DNA from 2 places in the Metabacillus dongyingensis genome. Region 2 is predicted to be linked to the other one. Evidence: a T-box and tRNA genes for the amino acid it is inferred to sense, from the RefSeq annotation. Region 2 holds a T-box; the other holds one or more tRNA genes.

Region 1 (3,397 bases), 2.0 Mb from region 2:
ACTATAACGGTCCTAAGGTAGCGAAATTCCTTGTCGGGTAAGTTCCGACCCGCACGAAAGGCGTAACGATCTGGGCACTGTCTCAACGAGAGACTCGGTGAAATTATAGTACCTGTGAAGATGCAGGTTACCCGCGACAGGACGGAAAGACCCCGTGGAGCTTTACTGTAGCCTGATATTGAATTTTGGTACAGCTTGTACAGGATAGGTAGGAGCCTTGGAAGCCGGAGCGCCAGCTTCGGTGGAGGCATTGGTGGGATACTACCCTTGCTGTATTGAAATTCTAACCCACAGCCCTGATCGGGCTGGGAGACAGTGTCAGGTGGGCAGTTTGACTGGGGCGGTCGCCTCCTAAAATGTAACGGAGGCGCCCAAAGGTTCCCTCAGAATGGTTGGAAATCATTCGCAGAGTGTAAAGGCACAAGGGAGCTTGACTGCGAGACCTACAAGTCGAGCAGGGACGAAAGTCGGGCTTAGTGATCCGGTGGTTCCGCATGGAAGGGCCATCGCTCAACGGATAAAAGCTACCCCGGGGATAACAGGCTTATCTCCCCCAAGAGTCCACATCGACGGGGAGGTTTGGCACCTCGATGTCGGCTCATCGCATCCTGGGGCTGTAGTCGGTCCCAAGGGTTGGGCTGTTCGCCCATTAAAGCGGTACGCGAGCTGGGTTCAGAACGTCGTGAGACAGTTCGGTCCCTATCCGTCGTGGGCGCAGGAAATTTGAGAGGAGCTGTCCTTAGTACGAGAGGACCGGGATGGACGCACCGCTGGTGTACCAGTTGTCTTGCCAAAGGCATCGCTGGGTAGCTATGTGCGGAAGGGATAAGTGCTGAAAGCATCTAAGCATGAAGCCCCCCTCAAGATGAGATTTCCCATCACATTAGTGAGTAAGAACCCTGAAAGATGATCAGGTTGATAGGTCTGAGGTGGAAGCGCGGTGACGTGTGGAGCTGACAGATACTAATCGTTCGAGGACTTAACCACAGTCTAATAAAGTGTAAAACCTAAGTGAATCTTGTTATCATACGTTATTTAGTTTTGAAAGAATAACTTCTTTCAAAAAAACACTTGAAATCTTCGGATTTTATAGTATAATAATTTTTGTCATTATGTCTGGTGATGATGGCGAAGAGGTCACACCCGTTCCCATGCCGAACACGGAAGTTAAGCTCTTCAGCGCCGATGGTAGTTGGGGGTTTCCCCCTGCAAGAGTAGGACGTCGCCAGGCTAGCATTATTCCGCAGTAGCTCAGTGGTAGAGCTATCGGCTGTTAACCGATCGGTCGTAGGTTCGAGTCCTACCTGCGGAGCCTTGCTTCCATAGCTCAGTCGGTAGAGCACTTCCATGGTAAGGAAGAGGTCATCGGTTCAAGCCCGGTTGGGAGCTTACATTAAACTAATAAAACGGCCCGTTGGTCAAGCGGTTAAGACACCGCCCTTTCACGGCGGTAACACGGGTTCGAATCCCGTACGGGTCACCATTCAAACTTAAGTCTTAATATGTGAAATATCAAACAATCTTTTATGCGGAGGATTAGCTCAGCTGGGAGAGCATCTGCCTTACAAGCAGAGGGTCGGCGGTTCGAGCCCGTCATCCTCCACCATTAAGACATTGCAGCAGACGACTTTAAAAAGCGAATAAATAGTATTGTATTTCACTATATATGCCGGTGTAGCTCAATTGGTAGAGCAACTGACTTGTAATCAGTAGGTTGGGGGTTCAAGTCCTCTTGCCGGCACCACTTATGTGTGGAGGGGTAGCGAAGTGGCTAAACGCGGCGGACTGTAAATCCGCTCCCTCCGGGTTCGGCGGTTCGAATCCGTCCCCCTCCACCACTTTATTTAGACAAACTTAACTGAATAGTTCTTGTCTAGACTGTAAATAATATGTTTAGTTAACATAAACCTTTTTACGGTCAATTAGAATTTTATAGAATACATAATTGATGGGCTATAGCCAAGCGGTAAGGCAACGGACTTTGACTCCGTCATGCGCTGGTTCGAATCCAGCTAGCCCAGCCATTTCTTGTGCCGATTTCTCAGTCGTTAGAGAACGATCGAGTAATCATTGAAGCGTAGCTTCAGCACATAAATCGAGCCGCTCCTAGAATAATCTTTCTTAGATTAGGGCGTCTTGCAAAACTGAAGAGTGTTTTCTTATAAGGTGCCATTAGCTCAGTCGGTAGAGCATCTGACTTTTAATCAGAGGGTCGAAGGTTCGAGTCCTTCATGGCACACCATTTTGCGGAAGTAGTTCAGTGGTAGAACACCACCTTGCCAAGGTGGGGGTCGCGGGTTCGAATCCCGTCTTCCGCTCCAGAACTTCTTATTTATATCGGGGCCTTAGCTCAGCTGGGAGAGCGCCTGCCTTGCACGCAGGAGGTCAGCGGTTCGATCCCGCTAGGCTCCATCATAAACACCCTGTAAAAACCGTTAGACTTAATGTCTAACGGTTTTTTGTTTAGGAATAATGAAAAAAATTACTTTATGGATACGTGCTTCACTTTATTTATATATGAATTCAATATCCTATCCTTTATGTTATAACAGTTTTCTTTTTGAATATGAGGCTTGCGAGTTGGAGATCATTTTCCGCAAGTTAAACCATTATTTTGGTGAGTCAGAAATAAGTTTTTACTAATTAAAGGCTGATTTTTGCGAGTTGGGCATTCGGTTCTAAATATGAAGTTCAATACACAGCTTAAACTCTTTCATAATTAACAGCAGTTTTGATTAATAATGGCTAACAGCAGCTAGTAACAGGTATTTTTATATCTTTTTTTCATAAAAAAATGAAGTTGCGAGCCAAAAACCCATTTTCGGGAATTGAACACTGAGTCGTGCGAGTTGGTTATAGTTTTTCGTTAATTAAAAAACGGCTAATGCGAGTTGGATGGTTTGGATCCAATTTGATGTTTAATTTGTTCAATTCAGATCAGTCATAAAGGTGAAGTAGAAATTCGGAAAAATAATCAAGTGACCAGGAAATCAGCTGACTCTACATCATCGTATTAATTATTCCCTGCTATTTCCAATTATTTTACAGAAAACTCTGTATATATATACACGATTTTGTCGAGTTGAGTCATGACCCTTTTTATCAGTACAATAGATACAGAGTTTCTTACTAAGGGGGATGATTTACATGAAAGAAAGAATATCAATTATCGGGGTACCAATGGATTTAGGTCAAATGCGCCGAGGTGTGGACATGGGGCCTAGTGCTATCAGATACGCAGGGGTTGTAGAACGACTTGAATGGCTGCAATATGAGATTGAAGATAAAGGTGATATTAAAATTGGACGTCCAAACCGTGAAGAGGATAGCAATTCGTTAAATAATTTAAGAAATTTGAAAGCGGTGTCAGAAGGGAATTTAAAGCTTTCTGAACAAG
Region 2 (3,397 bases):
GAAGGTAAACAATATCCGCCAAAGATGAGAGAATAGTCTGAAAAGAAGATGATCCTTTAGTTCTTCTTCCTTTTACCTGATATAAAACTCTTTACCCTAGCTCCCGCTTAGCTATTTTTTCTAAAAGCATGTTTTTAAACCGTGCAACGTCCATTGCTTCTGAGCTCTTCCCGCCATGTACTCTTACATTCACAACATTTTTTTCAATTTCCTGATCTCCAATTACAGCCATATAGGGAACTCTGCTTTTTTGTGCCTTGCGAATTTTATAATTCAGTTTTTCGCTGCTCCTGTCTATGCATACTCTAAGCCCGCATTGTTCCAGTTGATTTTTCAGCTTTTCGGCTGAGTCAAGATGAACTTCAGCCACCGGGACTATCGCAGCTTGAACAGGTGCAAGCCATAATGGGAAGCTGCCGGCAAAATGCTCCATCAAGATTCCAAGAAATCTGTCTAGAGAGCCTGATATTGCCCTGTGAATGACAACAGGCCTTTGCTTTTCATTTTTTTCATCGATGTAGCTTAGATTAAATTTCTCAGGCATTTGAAAATCGAGCTGCACTGTTGCACACTGATGGCTTCTTTTCATTGCATCTTTTATATGAAAATCGATTTTCGGACCGTAAAAGGCTCCATCACCTGCATTTAATTGATAAGGAAGGCTTAAATCTTCAAGCACTTGTTTCAGTGATTGTTCGGCCTTCTCCCAAAGCTTATCAGAACCCATTGAGTTCAGGGGCCTAGTAGATAGTTCAACAGAATAATCAAAGCCGAAAGTACGATACACCTTGTCTATCTGTAGAAGCACACTTTTAATCTCATCTACAATCTGATCTGGCCGGACAAACAAGTGGGCATCATCCTGACAGAAAGTGCGGACTCGGAGCAGCCCATTCAGCGCTCCGCTGTATTCGTGCCGGTGAACCTGCCCGAATTCTGCAAGTCTGACGGGAAGGTCCCGATATGAATATAGCTGGTTTTTAAAAATCATCATGTGCCCCGGACAATTCATAGGCTTTAAAGCAAACTTCGCTTCATCCACATCCGAAAAATACATATTTTCATGATAATGATCCCAGTGCCCTGACTGCCTCCACAGCTTTTCATTCATCATTAATGGAGTCTGCACCTCACGATAGCCTGCTTCCCCTTGAACCTCTCGAAGAAAATTCTGCAGCTCATTTCTCATTAATTGGCCGTTTGGCAAAAAGAATGGCATACCAGGAGCCTCTTCTGAAAACATGAACAGCTCCATTTCTTTTCCAATCTTGCGGTGATCCCGCTTTTTTAGTTCCTCAAGCTCTTTTAAATGGAGTGCTAATTCTTTTTTACTTGAAAAGGCAATTCCTGAAATCCTCTGCATGACGATATTTTCTTTATCTCCCTTCCAGTAGGAACCGGAAACAGCATTTAACTTAAATGCTTTAATAAATTTTAATGAAGGCAAATGCGGCCCGCTGCATAAATCAATAAATTCTCCATGCTTACTAATGGGAATTAGGTTACGTTCCCTTTGTTCATGGATAAGCTCAAGTTTCAGTGCCTCACCTTGTTTAGAAAGAACAGCTTCGGCTTTTTCATATGGCAGTTTCAGCTGTTCAAGTTCCTGCTGTTCGTTCATTATTTTCAGCATTTCCTGTTCGATCATCGGCAGTTCTTCTTCCCTGATGCTGTGAGGCAGCTGAAACTCATAGTAAAACCCGCTGTCCTCATAAGAGCTGCTTCCCAAAATCGCCCCTTTATACAATCTCTTTACCGCCTGGGCAAGAACATATGAACAAGTATGATTCAAGAAAATATGACGTTCATCAGATTCACTTGTAATAAGCTCAACTTCTGAGATATCATCCACAATGTCATGTAGACTTAAGACCTTTCCATTTACCTTCCCTCCTATTACTTTCTTATTTTCTTGATGGGAATTGGCCAAATCCTTCAACAAAATTTTATTCTCCATGTTTAAACACTCCTTTTATAATATAAAAAACGCACTCATCCCTAAAATAGGGACGAGTGCGTTTACCCGTGGTTCCACCCAGCTTTCCATTCTAAAAAAAGAATGGCTCCAGCGCCATAACGCAGCGTCTGCGGCACGGCATTTCCTCCGTGCAGTTCCAAGGCGGTAAGTTCATTTTTCCGCATTAGGAAGTTCTCAGCTTTCCTTCCCTCTCTGTAAACCGGCAAAATGACTCATGTCCTTATCTGTACTTCTTTTATGAAATTAAAAAAACGCACTCATCCCTAAAATAGGGACGAGTGCGTTTACCCGTGGTTCCACCCAGCTTTCCATTCTAAAAAAAGAATGGCTCCAGTGCTTTAACGCAGCGTCTGCGGCACGGTATTTCCTCCATGCAGTTCCAAGGCGGTAAGTTCATTTTTCCTGCATTAGGAAGTTCTCAGCTTTCCTTCCCTCTCTGTAAACCGGCAAAATGACTCATGTCCTTATCTGTACTTCTTTTATGAAATTAAAAAAACGCACTCATCCCTAAAATAGGGACGAGTGCGTTTACCCGTGGTTCCACCCAGCTTTCCATTCTAAAAAAGAATGGCTCCAGTGCTTTAACGCAGCAACTGCGGCACGGCATTTCCTCCGTGCAGTATCAAGGCGGTAAGTTCATTTTCTGCGTTAGGAAGCTCTCAGCAATCCTTCCCTCTCTGAAAACCGTTTAAATGACTCATGTCCTTTTCATCACTTTTCAAATAATTATTTTTGAGTTTACAATACATTCCATTATAATTCAACTATTATTTTACAATATTCATCGGATTTTTTTGTGTTCCTATTTTGGCGGGAAATCTTTGCGGAAAAATTCAAATGTCTCTCTTCTTTAAAAAACTCTTTCGGAATGAAGCAGCCCTCTATGATAATCTATTAGAGAAGCAAAGGAGCTGAGACGATGATTATTACTGACAGAATCTATGGAGAGTTTAAAGTAGACGGCATTCTGGAAGAAATAATAAGAAGTAAACCGCTGCAAAGGTTAAAAGGCATTCATCAGGGCGGTGCAAGCTATCTGGTAAATCCAAATTGGAACGTGACCCGATACGAACATTCCATTGGTGTCATGCTATTAATAAAAAAACTTGGCGGTTCTTTAAAAGAACAAATTGCCGGGCTGCTTCACGATATTTCCCACACTGCTTTTTCACATGTTATTGATTTTGTCATTGAAAATGATGAAGAAGATTACCACGAAAAAATAGTTAAAACTGTTATTGAGGGATCTGACATACCAAATATTCTCAATAAATATGGCTATGATTATAAAGAAATCGTCCTCGATGATTCAGTATGGACCATTCTTGAACAGCCAGCTCCTAACTTATGTGCAGACCGTGTAGATTATACGCTTCGCGACATGAGCGCATATGGTCAAATCACTCCACTTGAGGTTAG

The links. The T-box of region 2 lies ahead of thrS (threonine--tRNA ligase). A T-box ahead of a tRNA ligase gene usually reads a tRNA of that ligase, here a tRNA-Thr.
Region 1: it encodes a tRNA-Thr, which carries the amino acid that the T-box ahead of thrS (threonine--tRNA ligase) is inferred to sense. The anticodon was not compared.

Annotation. Positions count from the first base shown of each region.
Region 1 covers NZ_CP082944.1:173,666-177,062, forward strand. Annotated here, with positions in the region: rRNA gene K8L98_RS00975 (23S ribosomal RNA) at 1-987, shown strand, start outside; rRNA gene rrf (5S ribosomal RNA) at 1,116-1,231, shown strand; tRNA gene K8L98_RS00985 (tRNA-Asn) at 1,241-1,312, shown strand; tRNA gene K8L98_RS00990 (tRNA-Thr) at 1,317-1,389, shown strand; tRNA gene K8L98_RS00995 (tRNA-Glu) at 1,409-1,483, shown strand; tRNA gene K8L98_RS01000 (tRNA-Val) at 1,531-1,606, shown strand; tRNA gene K8L98_RS01005 (tRNA-Thr) at 1,669-1,744, shown strand; tRNA gene K8L98_RS01010 (tRNA-Tyr) at 1,754-1,838, shown strand; tRNA gene K8L98_RS01015 (tRNA-Gln) at 1,950-2,024, shown strand; tRNA gene K8L98_RS01020 (tRNA-Lys) at 2,167-2,242, shown strand; tRNA gene K8L98_RS01025 (tRNA-Gly) at 2,247-2,321, shown strand; tRNA gene K8L98_RS01030 (tRNA-Ala) at 2,340-2,412, shown strand; gene rocF (arginase) at 3,148-3,397, shown strand, end outside.
Region 2 covers NZ_CP082944.1:3,211,251-3,214,647, forward strand. Annotated here, with positions in the region: gene thrS (threonine--tRNA ligase) at 92-1,957, opposite strand; T-box leader at 2,003-2,214, opposite strand; T-box leader at 2,246-2,458, opposite strand; T-box leader at 2,490-2,699, opposite strand; gene K8L98_RS15685 (HD domain-containing protein) at 2,898-3,397, shown strand, end outside.